One region of the Streptomyces sp. NBC_00271 genome, then DNA from elsewhere that is predicted to be linked to it. Evidence: riboswitches for the same ligand, from Rfam matches in the RefSeq annotation. Region 1 holds a riboswitch; each other region holds the start of a gene.
The links. Region 1 has a riboswitch for cobalamin ahead of OG798_RS45865 (CbtB domain-containing protein). Riboswitches for the same ligand answer to the same signal wherever they lie in the genome.

Region 1 (3,703 bases):
ATGTTCGACTTCTCTTCGGCGATGGGCGGCTTGTAGATCAGTGTGGCCTGGAAGACGCGTATTCCAGGAGTCTGTGCCAAGCGGGCGGCCACCGCCCCGATGATGGGTTTCCTCAGGATTTTCCTCATCGTTTCGTCTTGGTAGTGGATGTAGTCGTTGTTGCGTTGGACATCTCCGTCGGCGGGGGTCCAGTCGGCCAGTCGGTCCGGCCGTTTCGGAAGCTCCCGATCGCGCTGACCAGCGTAGTAGCGCTCGCTCGCGTCGGTCAGGGCGTCCACTTCGGCGTCGGTGAGCAGCTTCTCCGACAAATACCAGCCACGCTCCGAATAAAGCCGGACATCTTTCTCGGACGGGAGCAGTTCGACTTCCTCGGCGGTAAGTCCTGAATGGTCGTACATTCCGCGACTCCTGTTACCGTGAATGGGGTGCAACAGCGACATCCACCCGCACGCTAGCGGACCATGGTGCGCCATGCTAGCGTTGCCGTGATTTTTTTCATGAAGACTTGACCGGGGGTTGCGGTGGCCATATTCGACAAGGATATTCGAATCCTGATCGCGGACAACAAAGACTTCCGCAACATCTGGCTCGGAGAAACCTCGGCGCATTTCGGCGGACAGCTGACCAGTTTTCTCCTACCCTTGATCGCGGTCACCTACCTCCATGCGGACGGCACGGGCGTGGGACTCGTCTCGGCGGTGCAGTTCGTCCCCGTCGTGGTGCTCTCGCTGATCGCCGGTGTCATGGTCGACCGGTATCCGCCGCGCCGCACCCTCGTCGCCGCGAGTGTCGCTCAGGGCGCGGCGCTTGCGGTGCTCGCCGCGTTCCAGGCGGCCGACGGGCTGAACTTCGGCCAACTTGTCGTCGCCGCCGCCGTGATCGGTGTCGCCACCGTCTTCTACGAAGTCGCCTACCAGTCCACGCTGCCCAGGCTCCTGCCGCTGAACTCCATCGCCGCGGCCAACGGCCTGCACCAGGCGACGTATTCGGTCAGCACCCTCGCCGGTCCGGCCGCGGCCGGCTTCCTCGTCGGCCAGTTGGGGGCGTCGCCGACCCTGACGGTGGCCGCCGCATGCTCCGCCGGTGCCGCGGTGAGCGGTCTGCTGCTGCGGGGCGTCAAGGCCCCCGAACAGCCACGTGAGTCGGCGCTGAAGGCGATCGGCTCCGGGCTCCGCTACACGTGGTCCCTGCGCCCGATCCGGGACCTGTGCGTTCAGGCCGGCCTATCGAACCTGCACGAGAAGGCGTTCCTGACCGTCTTCCTGGTGTTCGCCGTCCGTGACCTCGACATGAGCGGCACCACCGTGGGCGTGATCACCGGCATCGGCAGTGTGGGGGCCCTGATCGGCTCGCTCTGCGCCACCCGGCTCACCCGACGGTGGGCCGTCGGCGGTGTGCTGGCCCTGGGTGCGGTGCTGGCCGCGGTGGGTCTGCTGCTCGTACCCGCCGTCAGCCAGGTCGGCGGGTACGTCGCCGTGCTCGCGTCGGTCGCCATGATGGTGAACGGCTTCGGCGTCGCACTGTTCAACGTGTTCGCCGTCAGCCTGCGGCAGGCCATTCCGCCGGAGCACCAGATCGGCGCGGTGACCGCGAGCTACCGCCTTGTCGCCCTGGGGACGCTGCCCCTGGGAGCCCTCGTCGGCGGTGCGCTGGCTGACGCCCTGTCACCCGGCACGGCCCTGTGGGCCGTCGGGGTCTCCTACCTGGTCGTCTCGTTCTGGCTCACGTTCTCCCCCCTCCGCGGGGCTCGCACGCTGGAGGAGGCACAGAAGCTCGGTCGTACGACGGACACGCCCGAGTCCCAGGACGCGGACCGGTCCCCCTCGGTCTGAGAGCGAGGCCGGGGCCCCGAACTCAGCCGGGTTCCGCCACGGCTGACCCGCTGTTCACAGGGGACCGCCCACCTGGTGCGAGAGGAAGATCACGCCAGGTGGCGCGGTCTTGGCCCCACACCCGACACGCGGTACGGTCGGTGCGATATCGATGACGGCAAGACGGAAGCCGGTGGGAAACCGGCACGGTCGCGCCACTGTGAACGAGAGGCTCCAGCCCGCTGGGACCCCTTGTGAGTCAGACCCGTAGCCGTCGTCCAGTGCACCACCGAGATGGGACGCGAACTCCCGAGGAGGCCCTGCCATGGCGCAGACCGTCGCCCAGCCGACAACCACCACCCCCGTCGTTCCCGCCAAGCTGCCGCTCAAGGCGATTGCTCCGTGGGCGGTCTTCTTCGGCATTCTGATGCTCGTCCTGCTGTACTTCGTCGGTGCCGAACAGGGCGCCACCTCCGTCGTCTCCGGCTCGGACGTCCACGAGTGGGTACACGACGCCCGCCACCTTCTCGGCTTCCCCTGCCACTGACCGAGGGGAACCCCAGCACTCCCATGAACTCCGCGACGGTAAGAAATCTGCTCGTGCGGGGCATGTTGGCCGGCCTCGGTGCCGGCCTGCTCGCCCTGGTTGCCGCCTACTTCCTCGGTGAGCCGAACGTCGACAGCGCGATCAGCTTCGAGGAAGCCCACTCCCACGAGCACGAGATGGAGATCGTCTCCCGGTCTCTGCAGTCCACCGCCGGTCTCGCCACCGGCGTCCTGGTCTACGGCGTCGCCTTCGGCGGCATCGCCGCGCTGGCCTTCTCCTTCGCGCTCGGCCGCGTCGGCCGCTTCAGCCCGCGGGCGACCGCACTGCTGCTGTCCGGCTGCGCGCTGCTGGCCGTGTACGTCGTGCCGTTCCTGAAGTACCCGGCCAACCCGCCGTCGGTCGGCAACGCCGACACCATCGGCAAGCGGACCACCCTGTACTTCCTGATGATGGTGCTCAGCGTGCTCCTCGCGATCGCCGCCACCATCCTGGGCAAGCGGCTGGCACCCAGGATCGGCACCTGGTACGCCACCGTTGGCGCGGTGGCCGCCTTCGCCGTCGTGATCGGTCTGGCGTACGCGTTCCTGCCGGTCATCAACGAGGTGCCGAAGGACTTCCCGGCCACCCTGCTGTGGCGGTTCCGTCTCTCCGCACTGGCCATACAGACCGTCCTGTGGGGCGGATTCGGCCTGGTCTTCGGCGAGTTGGCCGAGCGCTTGCTGAACCCCAAGCCGGTGACGGCCGCCGCGAGCGGACGGGTCGCCGTCCCCAGCTGACCTGACGCGCCACACGAGTGAAGGCCCCCGGAACCATCCGGGGGCCTTCTCGTGTTGTAAGTCCCCTACCATCGGGGTGTGTTCCGTGGAGAGAGTGGTCAACCGGTGAAGGATTGACGGGAGTTGTTAAGAGTTGAAAGAATCCAGCTCGCTTCGCCGCGTCTGAAGTGAGCGAAGCGACACGAGTGGCTTGGGCGGCATGCCTGCCGCCGGTTCTGCGTCGGGTCATCCCGTTCTGCCGTCCGCGTCGGTCACTCGCGCGCCATCACCTCCCACACTTTCGATTTCACAGAGGCTCATCTTGTCGCGTTCGCAACACTCCAGAACTCTGGCTGTGCTCGCCGCAACCGCATTCGCCACCTCCGCCGTGCCCCTGCTCGGCGCGGGGGTGGCCAGTGCCACGACCGCCGGGGCGTGCGAGTCCGCCACGGTCCAGTACCGCATCGTCGGCGCCGACGGAAACGTCGTGGGCGCCGACTGGACCTCGCAGGGCGGGTTCCATCAATGGGACACCGTTCCCGGGAGCGTCCAGGTCCGGCTGGCTCCGGGCCAGACGGTCGGGGAGGGCT
Region 2 (3,703 bases), 8.9 Mb from region 1:
CCCGCAGACCTCGCTCACCCGCGCCCAGAGCCGGCGCGCCGCCCGCAACTTGGCGATGGTCAGGAACTGGTCGGCGGTGGCCGCGTACCGGAACTCCAACTGCGCGGCGGCCTGTTGCACGGTCAGGCCCGCCTCGGTCAGCTCCCGCAGATAGGCGACGCCGGTCGCCAGCGAACTGCCCAGCTCCTGCGCCGCCGAGCCACCGGCCTCGTGGTACGGCAGCGCGTCCACGGTCAGCGCCCGCAGCCCCGGATACTCCTCGGCGCACAGCCCCGCGAGGGCGGCGACGGGCGCGAAGTCGAACCCGCTGTCTCCCGTACGGGCCTCGTGGCCCAGCGGGTCGGCTCCCAGGTTGCCGCGCGCCGCCTCCTTGGCGACCCCGCGCTCCTGGTAGAGCCGTAGCAACTCGCGTGCGGCGGGCTCGACTTCACGTCCCGCGTCGAGGACGACGGGCGCCAGGTCGAGATAGACGCCGTCGAGGACCCGGCCGAGCGAGGACACCGCGATGCCGCCCGCACCGGCGACCAGCCAGAGCGAGGTGACGCCGTTCTCCAGGTCCGCGAGGACCGCCGCGCCGTCGGCGGCCGTGTGCTGCTGCCGTACGTCCCAGCCGCCGAGGGTGTTGCCCTCGGGGCGTCCGCCCCGTACGAAGGGAGCGAAACCGGGCAGGCCGGGATCGGGCGCGGAGTCGTCCGCGGTGTACAGGGGACGGGCGCGCAGCCCGTCCTCAAGCGTCGTGGACAGGGCGTCTTCCGCTGCCGCGCCCGAGACTTCCTTGCCCGACTTGCGCAGGACGCCTTCAACCAGGCGTTGCCACTGCTCATGGGTCGCGTCAGGGAACTCGGCGGCCAGCGAGAGCCCGTCGTCAGGCAGGACCGTCATGCTCGGATGCTAGGCCAGATACGCAGGTGAGCAGCAGAGGACGCGGCTGTGACCTTGACCTCCCAGGGGTGGTCTTGATCAACAGGCCGGGTTCGTACTACGGCAGCACAGGGATCTCGGACAGCGTCGGGTGCCGTGGAGCGAGTAGGACGATCTGCGCGGGGTGCGCCCCCGGCCGCGGGTACACGGTCTGGCGCCAGCCCCGGCAGCGGAAGAAGTTCAGCGCCGTGGTGTCCTGATGGTCGGTCACCGCCCAGGCCCGGTCGTCCATGGCGGGCAGCAGCAGTATGTCGAGGATCCCGGTGCCGACGCCACGGCCGCGCGCCGCGGGCGCCACCACGAGATCGGTGATCCGTACGGCACCCGCGAGCCACTCCTGCGACCGCCGCGCCCCCAGTACCGGATGTTCCGGGGCGGGATCCGCGGAGCGCACGGCGGTGCCGAAGCCGCACAGCCGACTGCCGATGCGGGCCGTCACCGCCAGGAACCCCGGCCGGCGCACCTCGTCCGCGATCCGCTCCCGTACCTCGGCGGCGACCTTTTCGTCCCGCTCGGGCGAATGCTCGCGCGACGGCACCAGCCGCAGATGCACGAACTCCTCGACGACGCCGAGCGCCGTGTCGCCCTGATAGACGGTGGTACCGACGTCCATGAACTCCTCCGGCCGGGATGGTCGCCTTCGGCGCGGAGGCGATCGTGATCTTCCGGCCGCAGTTGTCGAGCGACACCGCACCGGCGGATTTCGGGGACTTGCTCCCGTCGGCGGACGAGCCGCCACCACAAGCGGTCAGCAACAGGGCTCCGGAAAGGAGCAGGGCACAGCGGCGGGCTGGGCGCGCAACGGGCACGGGACATTCTCTGGCGTCGAGGGCCCAGGCGCGGGGCCCGTTCGTACGGTCCGCCAGCAGGTCTTCGGACTCGGGATCGCCCGGACGAGGCGCCTTCCCGGACTCCGGTCACATATGACCGCCGTCCAGTGGCTTCGTGTTGCCCCGCCTGTCACCCTTACCGCTGCGCGTCAGCTCCGGATTCGCACCGGATTCCCTTGACTGGCCTCGGCAAATTGTCACGCCCCGTCAGCCGCGGCCTCAGCGCGATTGTTAGCCTTGGTTGTGATCCAATTCCTCGTGCCCGGCCAAGGCTTGCGATGAGCGCCGTCGGCTCCTTCCCGCTCGGTGCCGCGACCACGCTCGCCGAACTCGCCGCGGATCCGCATCCGCGGCTGGCGCGACTCCGTGCCCACGAGCCTGTTTCCTGGCTGCCCGAGCTGGACGGCTGGCTGGTGACCCGCCGTGATCTCGCACTGAACGTGATGCGGGACCCCGCGACCTTCACCGTCGACGACCCCCGGTTCTCCACCGCACAGGTCGTCGGCCCGAGCATGCTGTCCCTGGACGGTGACGAGCACGCCCGCCACCGGGAGCCCTTCACCGCTCCCTTCCGCCCCAGGGAAGTTCGCGGCGGCTTCGCCTCGTTCATCGAGCGGGAGACCGACCGGCTCATCGCCGCGCTGGAACCGGCGGGCGCCGTCGAACTGCGACGTGCCTTCGCCGGCCCGCTCGCCGTCGCCGTCGTGACCGAGGCGCTCGGGCTGGTCGGCACCAGCGCGGACACGGTGCTCTCCTGGTACGACTCCATCGTGCGGTCGGTCTCGGACATCACCGCGGGACACGAGGCGGCACCCGCGGGCGCGGAGGCGTACGCGCGGCTGCGGGCCGCCGTCGAAGCCACCGTCGCCGACCCGGGCGCGACGTCGCTCCTCGGCTCCGCCGCCGAGCGGCTGGAGCTGCCCGAAGTGGCCTCCAACGCCGCGGTGCTGATGTTCGGCGGGATAGAGACCACCGAGGCGATGATCACCAACGCCCTGCTGCACCTGCTGCGACACCCCGGCCAACTCGCCCTTGTCCGCGACGACGACGGCCTGCTGGACGGCGCGATCGAGGAGTCGCTGCGCCTCGAACCCGGAGCGGCGGTCGTGGACCGGTACGCCACCCGTGACACCGTCCTCGGCCCGGCCACGATCCGCCGGGGTGATTTGGTCACCGTCTCCCTGGCCGGCGCCAACCGCGACCCGGCCGTCTTCCCCGATCCCGATCGGTTCGACGTCCGCCGCGAGAACGCGCGTCTCCAGCTGGCCTTCGCGCACGGCCCGCACTACTGCCTCGCCGCGCACCTCGCCCGACTGGAGACCCGTATCGCCCTTCAGCGCCTGCTCGAACGCCTCCCCGCCCTGCGCCTCGACCCGGCCCGTCCGGCCACCCCGCAGGGGCTCGTCTTCCGCAAGCCGCCGACCCTGCATGTGCTGTGGGACAGCCCCGCCTGATCAACGTGACACCGGAGTGCGTCGCAGGGATCTCAGGAAGGGCCGCAGCAGCCAGCGCCGGGCGGGTACCTCCACGTACTCGTACAGGAGCCAGGCGAGCGCCAGGGACACCGCGAAGGCGCTGATCGCGCCGATCGGCGACGGTTTGAACAGGTGCTGCCCCGCGCGCAGCACGAGCAGGTGGACCATGTAGAAGGCGAAGGAGAGTTCACCCAGTCGGACGAGGGCCGGATGTCGCCACAAGCTGGGCAGGCCGCGTACGTCGGCGAGGGCGGCCGCGGGGATCAGACAGGTGAAACCGACCAAGGTGCAGGCGACGCAGGCATACGATCCGCCGACCTGGGAGACGAGGAAGTAGCCGATGATCGTCAGTGCGACCGACGCCTCCAGGCCGGGGCCGCGCCAGCGGCCGAGGAGCACGAGGCGGGCGACGGCGACTCCGAGGACGAACTCCGGCAGCCGGGCGGCGGGGAAGGAGTACAGGGTGCGGCCGACACC
Region 3 (3,703 bases), 6.7 Mb from region 1:
AATCCCCCGGCGGAGCCGAAATTCCGCCTCCGTTCGAACATCTGGTCAAAGGTCAGGCCGCCCCTCCCGCACACTGGTCATTACAAGCGGAGGGGCGGTCCACCGTTTGAGACACCCCAGCGCCCGCCCCAGTTCATCTTCCGTTCACTCAGGTTGCCTACGGTCCACCTGCCACTGACGCCAAACAGAAGCCTGGGTAAATGGAACACATCACGCTCCTCCTCGGAATCGTGATCGTCACCGCTCTCGTGTTCGATTTCACGAACGGTTTCCACGACACTGCCAACGCGATGGCGACCACCATCTCGACCGGCGCCCTGAAGCCCAAGACGGCGGTGGCCATGTCCGCCGTGCTGAACCTCGTCGGCGCGTTCCTCTCCGTGGAGGTCGCCAAGACGATCTCCGGCGGGATCATCAACGAAGAGGGCATACGCGTCCAAGTGATCTTCGCGGCGCTCGTCGGCGCCATCCTCTGGAATCTGCTGACCTGGCTTCTGGGTCTGCCCTCCAGCTCCTCCCACGCACTGTTCGGCGGCCTGATCGGCGCCGCGGTCATGTCGGCCGGCTGGTCGTCGGTGAACGGCTCGACCGTCGTCACCAAGGTGCTCATCCCCGCGGTCGCCGCGCCCATCGTGGCCGGACTCGCCGCGATGCTGGCCACCCGGCTGACCTACCGGATCGGCAACCGCGCCGACGAGAAGGCGACCGCCAAGGGCTACCGCGCCGGCCAGATCGCCTCCGCCGGCCTGGTCTCCCTGGCGCACGGCACGAACGACGCCCAGAAGACGATGGGCATCATCACCCTCGCCCTGGTCACCGGCGGCGTCATTGCCCCGGGCTCGAACCCCCCGCTGTGGGTCATCGTCTCGGCCGGTACGGCCATCGCGCTCGGCACCTACCTGGGCGGCTGGCGCATCATCCGCACCATGGGCAAGGGCCTCACGGACCTCGCGCCGCCGCAGGGCTTCGCCGCCCAGACCAGCGCCGCGACGGCCATCCTGGCCTCCTCGCACATCGGCTTCTCCCTCTCCACCACCCAGGTCTGCTCCGGCGCCGTGATGGGCTCGGGCCTCGGCCGCAAGGGCGGAGTGGTCCGCTGGTCGACCGCGACCCGGATGTTCGTCGCCTGGGGCCTGACCCTGCCGGCCGCCGGTCTGGCCGGTGCCTCCGCCGAGTTCCTCACCAAGCAGGGCACCTGGGGCATCGTCCTCACCGGCGCCCTGCTCGTCGCCGGGGCCGGCACCATCTGGAAGCTCTCCCGCCGCCAGCCGGTCACCGTCGACAACGTCAACGACGTCGACGCCGAGCCCGCGGGCGTCGTCACCACCGCGATCGCCGCCGTCACCCCGCCGCCCGCGGGCCCCGTCACCGGCGACCTGTCCGGCGACCTGAAGACCACCATCCCGTCCCCGGACGCGGAGCCCACCCGCCCGGCCACGGTGTAAGGACAGAACAGCATGCACATCGACTGGGCAGCCCTCGGCTCCGTCTTCGGAGTCAGCCTCGTGACCACCGTCGGCCTCGTCGGCCTCTTCACCCTCGGCATCGTCGGCCTCTCCAAGCGCGAGTCCGCGTCCGCCCAGGGCGGCTCCGCGACCCTCGCGGTCACCGGCGCGTACGTCTGCTTCGCGGCGTGCGCCGCGGCGGTGGCGTACGGCATCTTCCTGATCGTCGGCAAGTAACCCAAAACGGGCAGCACTTCGAGTGGGGTGCGGGACGGATCACCGTCCCGCACCCCACCTGTATGTGGGCCTTCGCACACTCTCCCCGCGCAGGTCAACGGCAAGTTGACGGGTCTTCCAACCCGTGGTGGACTGCCGGAGCCAAGTACGGCGACAGAAGAGGAAGCCGGTGTGAATCCGGCGCGGTCCCGCCACTGTGACCGGGGAAGGAACTCCCCGGGAGCCAGGAACTCTCCCCGCCGGTCTCGTCGAACCAGGGCGCGGACACCCTGAGTGAGGACATAACGCCATGCGCGGCTGCCCAAGTGCCCTGCGAGCGACGGTTCCACCCGACCTGACGGTCGGCTGACCCCGTGCGTGCCGATCGCGTCTTCGCGTACGGCGCCGCCGCCGGCCTCCTCGGTGACCTGCTGCTCGGCGATCCCCGCCGGGGGCATCCGGTCGCCGTGTTCGGGCGGAGCGCGGCAGCCGTGGAGCGGGTGCTGTGGCGGGACCACCGCGGGTGGGGCGCGCTGCACACCGCTGTGTGCGTGGGAGGTGCCGCCGGACTCGCCGCCGTCGCTTGCCGTGCCGTACGCCCCTCACGTGCCGCGTCCCTCGCGCTGACGGCCGCCGCCACCTGGGCCGTCGTCGGGGGCACCACGCTCGGGCGGGAGGCCCGGGCGATCGGTGACGCCCTCGCGGACGGGGAGATCGAGACGGCCCGGGAGCGGCTGCCGCATCTGTGCGGACGGGATCCCCAGGCCCTCGGCGCCGACGGCATCGCGCGCGCCGTCGTCGAGTCCGTCGCCGAGAACACCTCCGACGCCGTGGTGGGCGCCCTGGTGTGGGGTGCCGTGGGCGGAGTCACGGGGCTCGTCGGCTTTCGGGCCGTCAACACCCTTGACGCCATGGTCGGTCACAGGTCGCCCAGATACCGGCGGTACGGGTGGGCCTCGGCCCGGCTCGACGACGTCGCCGGATGGCCGGGGGCTCGTCTCACCGCCGTGCTCGCCGCCCTCGCGGGTGACAGTCCCCGAGGGGCCCTGCGAGCCTGGCGCGCCGACGCCGTCAAGCATCCGAGCCCCAACGCCGGGCCCGTGGAGGCCTCGTTCGCGGGGGCGCTCGGGGTGCGCCTGGGCGGCACCCTCTCCTACGGCGGGCGCGTCGAGCACCGGCCCGAACTCAACGGCGCCGGACGCGCCGTGCACGTCGACGACATCGAGCGGGCCGTACGGCTGTCACGGCGTGTCGGCTGGCTCGCCCTCGGCGTGAGCGCCGGCGGACGGCTGCTCGCACAGAGGCTTCTCAGGAAGGGGCGTACGTCATGAGCGGCGGGCTGCTCGTCGCCGGGACCACCTCCGACGCCGGCAAGAGCGTCGTGACCGCCGGGATCTGCCGGTGGCTGGTGCGCCACGGCGTCAAGGTCGCGCCCTTCAAGGCGCAGAACATGTCCCTGAACTCGTTCGTGACGCGCGAGGGCGCCGAGATCGGGCGCGCGCAGGCCATGCAGGCGCAGGCCGCCCGGGTGGAGCCGACCGCGCTCATGAACCCCGTGCTGCTCAAGCCGGGCAGCGACCGGAGCAGTCAGGTCGTCCTCATGGGAAAGCCCGTGGGCGAGATGACCGCCCGTGGCTACCACGGTGGGCGGCAGGAAGCCCTCCTCACCACCGTGCTGGACTGTCTCGCCGAGTTGCGGGGCACGTATGACGCGGTGATCTGTGAGGGGGCCGGCAGTCCTGCCGAGATCAATCTGCGGCGGACCGACATCGTGAACATGGGGATCGCGCGCAATGCGCGGCTGCCCGTGCTCGTCGTCGGCGACATCGACCGCGGGGGTGTGTTCGCCTCGTTCTTCGGGACGGTCGCGCTGCTGTCGCGGGAGGACCAGGAGTTCGTCGCCGGGTTCCTCGTCAACAAGTTCAGGGGGGACGTCTCCCTGCTGGAGCCGGGGCTCGACATGCTCCACGGCCTCACCGGGCGGCCTACGTACGGCGTCCTGCCCTTCCGACACGGCCTCGGCATCGACGAGGAGGACGGGC
Region 4 (3,703 bases), 1.2 Mb from region 1:
GTCCCGTACGAAGATGGCGTCCGGCTGGACCCGCACGGCCGGGAAGCGAGAGGCCAGTTGCCGTGAGTGTCGCCAGTGCGTCGCGGCGCGGCGGCCGTTGAGAAGTCCGGCTGCGGCCAGCAGGAACGCCCCTGTGCACACCGATGCCGTGCAGCGGCTCTTGTCGTTCAGTTGCCGGACCGAATCCAGAAGAGTGTCGTCCTTGATCAGCGTCTCCCATTCCGGGCCGCCCGGGATCACCAATACGTCGCACGGTTCTTGTACGTCGTCTGCGGACAGGTCGGCGCTGAGGCGGATCCCGGCGGAGGTGATGACCTCCGCCCCGTCCTCGGACGCGATCTGCACCCGATAACGCCCGCCGAACTCGTTCGCCGTCGTGAACACCTCGATGGGGCCGGTCACATCGAGCAGCCGCACACCCGGAAAGACCAGCACGGTCACGATGAGCGGATCCATTGCCGGGCGCTTGTGGTTCATCGGATGCCTCCGGGCTGTGCGCGGTGCGGACACTGGATCGACAGGGTGTTGGTGATGGCGTGCCTGCTGGCATGCCGCCGCCGCATTGCCTCGGGATCGGGGCGAGAGCTTGGCAGACGGCCCAGGCGCCGACGTAGTCGACCCCGCTTGCCAGGTGCGCATCATTGCGTGCCCTGGGGAATGCGGCAGGGCGTGTCCTGACAGGTGCCGCGGGCTGCACGGGCCCGGTCCAAGGGCCGTATCCGACCCCGGTCCGCCCAGTCGTCGGATTTCCCTGTGCTCATCATGTGCCAGTGACCCCCACCGAAGCCACGACCGGTTTGCTCCCTGCTGGGAGGCACAGCCTTTCAGCCGCCGTGCTCGGCGCGCTCTATCGCTGTGACGTTCACGGCGCTCTACCACCGTGTGTTCGAAGGACGGAGCCATGGCTCGCGCTGTCCTCGGCCTCACCGCGTATGGCGCAGCGCGTCACGCGAGCCATCCATGCGGTCTGTCCGAGGGGCGGAAACGCGCCCTGGTACTCGCGATCCAACTCTCCGCGGCGCCCCGCGCGCTGCTCCTGGCCGAGCCGACCCGCGGGCTCGACTACCGGGCGAAGACGGAGCTGGTCCGCATCGTCGACGCACTCGCGGCACAGGGGCGGACCGTCGTCATCTCCCCGCACGACGCCGAGTTCGCCGCCCGGGCCGCGGATCGGATCGGGTCGTGGTCCTCGACGGTGCTGACCACCTTCCGCCGCGCCGCCCGCCGCGCCAGATTCCAGGCCCCGGTCCGCTTCGCCGGCCCGAAACTGTCCGATTCCCGCGGTCGTTGAGCTCGGCCGACTCATCCGAGGGCGTGTCGGGGTGGATTTACTAGGACGTCCAACTATATGCTCGTGAGGAATGCCCGCGGTGCAGGGAAGCCGGTGTGAATCCGGCACGGTCCCGCCACTGTGACCGGGGAGTACGTCGTCGAGCAGGACGCCACTGACGAGCGAGATGTCGGGAAGGCGGACGGCGCGCGCTGATCCGGGAGTCAGGATACCGGCCGCGGTTTTGTTCCGTGTTGTCCACGAGGATGGAGCAGACACGCATGGCATCAGTGTGCACCCACGACCCTGGTGATCCGGCCCGACGGGCATCGACTGCCGCGCGTCCTGCCGTGCAGGTAGGGACCGTCACGCGTCCTGCCGGACGGGTACGGACCGTCACGCGCCCTGCCGGGCAGGTGCGGACCGTCACGCGTCCCGCGGTACGGACGTCGAGTCCCGTGCGTCCCGCGGCTCGGGCACGCGCTGACGCGATCCGCGCGGTCTGAACGACCCTTCTCTGCCCCATGCCGTCTCGCGCGACCCCCGCACGCACAAGGCCCTGCCCGTGTGTGCCGTTGGTCGGCGCGCCATCCCCGGGATCCCACCTGACGAGAGCAGGCACCCATGGTCCGTGAACACGACCGCGCCACCGTGCGTGAGTTGAGCCATTTCATCGGCGGCAAGCACACTCCGGGAACATCGGGGTCCTACGGCGACGTCTACGACCCCAACACGGGCGAGGTGCAGGCCCATGTCCCGCTCGCCGACCGCGCTGAGACCGAGGCGGCGATCACCGACGCCGCGACGGCGCAGCGCGAGTGGGGCGAGTGGAATCCGCAACGCCGTGCCCGCGTCCTCCTCCGCTTCCTCCAACTCGTCGAGGGCGAGCGGGACGCGCTGGCCCGGCTGCTCTCCTCCGAGCACGGCAAGACGGTCGCCGACGCACACGGCGACGTCCAACGCGGCCTGGAAGTGGTGGAGTTCGCCGCCGGGATCCCGCATCTGCTGAAGGGGGAGTTCACCGACAACGCCGGCACCGGCATCGACGTCCACTCCGTGCGCGCCCCGATCGGTGTGGTGGCCGGCATCACCCCGTTCAACTTCCCCGCGATGATCCCCCTGTGGAAGGCGGCTCCCGCGCTGGCCTGCGGCAACGCCTTCATCCTCAAGTCCTCCGAGCGCGACCCGTCCGTACCGCTGCGGCTCGCCGAACTCTTCCTGGAGGCGGGCCTGCCGCCGGGCGTCCTGAACGTCGTCCACGGCGGCAAGGAGAGCGTCGACACCCTCCTCGAAGACCCCCGCGTCGGCGCGCTCGGCTTCGTCGGCTCCACCCCGATCGCCGCGTACGTCTACGCCACCGCCGCGGCCCACGGCAAGCGCGCCCAGTGCTTCGGCGGCGCCAAGAACCACATGATCGTGATGCCGGACGCCGACCTCGACCAGGCCGTGGACGCCCTGATCGGCGCCGGGTACGGCTCGGCGGGGGAGCGCTGTATGGCGATCTCCGTCGCCATCCCGGTCGGCGAGGACACCGCCGACGCTCTGGTCGCCCGTCTGAAGGAGCGCATCTGCTCGCTGCGGATCGGCCGCAGTGACGACCCCGAGGCGGACTTCGGCCCGCTGGTCGGACGGGACGCCGTCGACCGGGTTCGCCGCTACGTCGACCTCGGTGTCGAGGAGGGCGCGGAACTCGTCGTCGACGGACGGGACTTCGTCCTGCCCGGGCACGAGAACGGCTTCTTCACTGGTGCCTCCCTGTTCGACCGGGTCACCCCCGCGATGCGCATCCACCAGGAGGAGATCTTCGGGCCGGTCCTGTCCGTGGTCCGCGCCGCGGACTACGAGGAGGCCCTGCGGCTGCCCAGCGAGCACGTCTACGGAAGCGGTGTCGCGATCTTCACCCGGGACGGCGACACCGCCCGCGACTTCACCCGCCGGGTGAACACCGGCATGGTCGGCGTGAACGTGCCGATCCCCGTCCCGGTCGCCTACCACACCTTCGGCGGTTGGAAGCGTTCCGGCTTCGGCGACCTCAACCAGCACGGTCCGGACGCGATCCGCTTCTACACCCGTACGAAGACCGTCACCTCGCGCTGGCCCTCGGGCTTCGGGAAGGCGCGAGCTTCACCATCCCGACGATGGGCTGAGCGCGATGACCACCACCCTGCTCACCGAGGACCAACAGGCCCTCGTCGAGACGACCCTGGACTTCGCCCAGGACCACCTCGCCCCGCACGCCCTGGACTGGGACCGGGACAAACACTTCCCGCTCGACGTCCTGCGCAAGGCCGCAGGACTGGGCCTCGGCGGTGTGTACGTCCGCCAGGAGGCGGGCGGCGCGGGCCTCACCCGTGCCGACGGCGTCCTTGTCTTCGAGACCCTGGCCTCGGGCTGTCCGTCCATCGCGGGCTATCTCTCCATCCACAACATGGT

Region 2: another riboswitch for cobalamin. It lies ahead of OG798_RS05785 (GNAT family N-acetyltransferase); the one in region 1 lies ahead of OG798_RS45865 (CbtB domain-containing protein).
Region 3: another riboswitch for cobalamin. It lies ahead of OG798_RS15950 (cobalamin biosynthesis protein); the one in region 1 lies ahead of OG798_RS45865 (CbtB domain-containing protein).
Region 4: another riboswitch for cobalamin. It lies ahead of OG798_RS51570 (CoA-acylating methylmalonate-semialdehyde dehydrogenase); the one in region 1 lies ahead of OG798_RS45865 (CbtB domain-containing protein).

The regions. Positions count from the first base shown of each region.
Region 1 covers NZ_CP108070.1:10,078,701-10,082,403, forward strand. Annotated here, with positions in the region: gene OG798_RS45855 (phytanoyl-CoA dioxygenase family protein) at 1-440, opposite strand, end outside; gene OG798_RS45860 (MFS transporter) at 522-1,832, shown strand; cobalamin riboswitch at 1,953-2,101, shown strand; gene OG798_RS45865 (CbtB domain-containing protein) at 2,137-2,358, shown strand; gene OG798_RS45870 (CbtA family protein) at 2,382-3,134, shown strand; gene OG798_RS45875 (hypothetical protein) at 3,469-3,703, shown strand, end outside.
Region 2 covers NZ_CP108070.1:1,176,567-1,180,269, reverse strand. Annotated here, with positions in the region: gene OG798_RS05790 (methylmalonyl-CoA mutase subunit beta) at 1-882, opposite strand, end outside; gene OG798_RS05785 (GNAT family N-acetyltransferase) at 980-1,534, opposite strand; cobalamin riboswitch at 1,771-1,951, opposite strand; gene OG798_RS05780 (cytochrome P450) at 2,030-3,205, shown strand; gene OG798_RS05775 (acyltransferase family protein) at 3,206-3,703, opposite strand, start outside.
Region 3 covers NZ_CP108070.1:3,397,978-3,401,680, forward strand. Annotated here, with positions in the region: gene OG798_RS15940 (inorganic phosphate transporter) at 201-1,445, shown strand; gene OG798_RS15945 (hypothetical protein) at 1,458-1,682, shown strand; cobalamin riboswitch at 1,794-1,934, shown strand; gene OG798_RS15950 (cobalamin biosynthesis protein) at 2,036-2,992, shown strand; gene OG798_RS15955 (cobyric acid synthase) at 2,989-3,703, shown strand, end outside.
Region 4 covers NZ_CP108070.1:11,290,733-11,294,435, forward strand. Annotated here, with positions in the region: gene OG798_RS51560 (GlxA family transcriptional regulator) at 1-477, opposite strand, end outside; partial or broken gene OG798_RS51565 (cobalt ABC transporter ATP-binding protein) at 896-1,177, shown strand; cobalamin riboswitch at 1,352-1,525, shown strand; partial or broken gene OG798_RS51570 (CoA-acylating methylmalonate-semialdehyde dehydrogenase) at 1,895-3,417, shown strand; gene OG798_RS51575 (acyl-CoA dehydrogenase family protein) at 3,423-3,703, shown strand, end outside.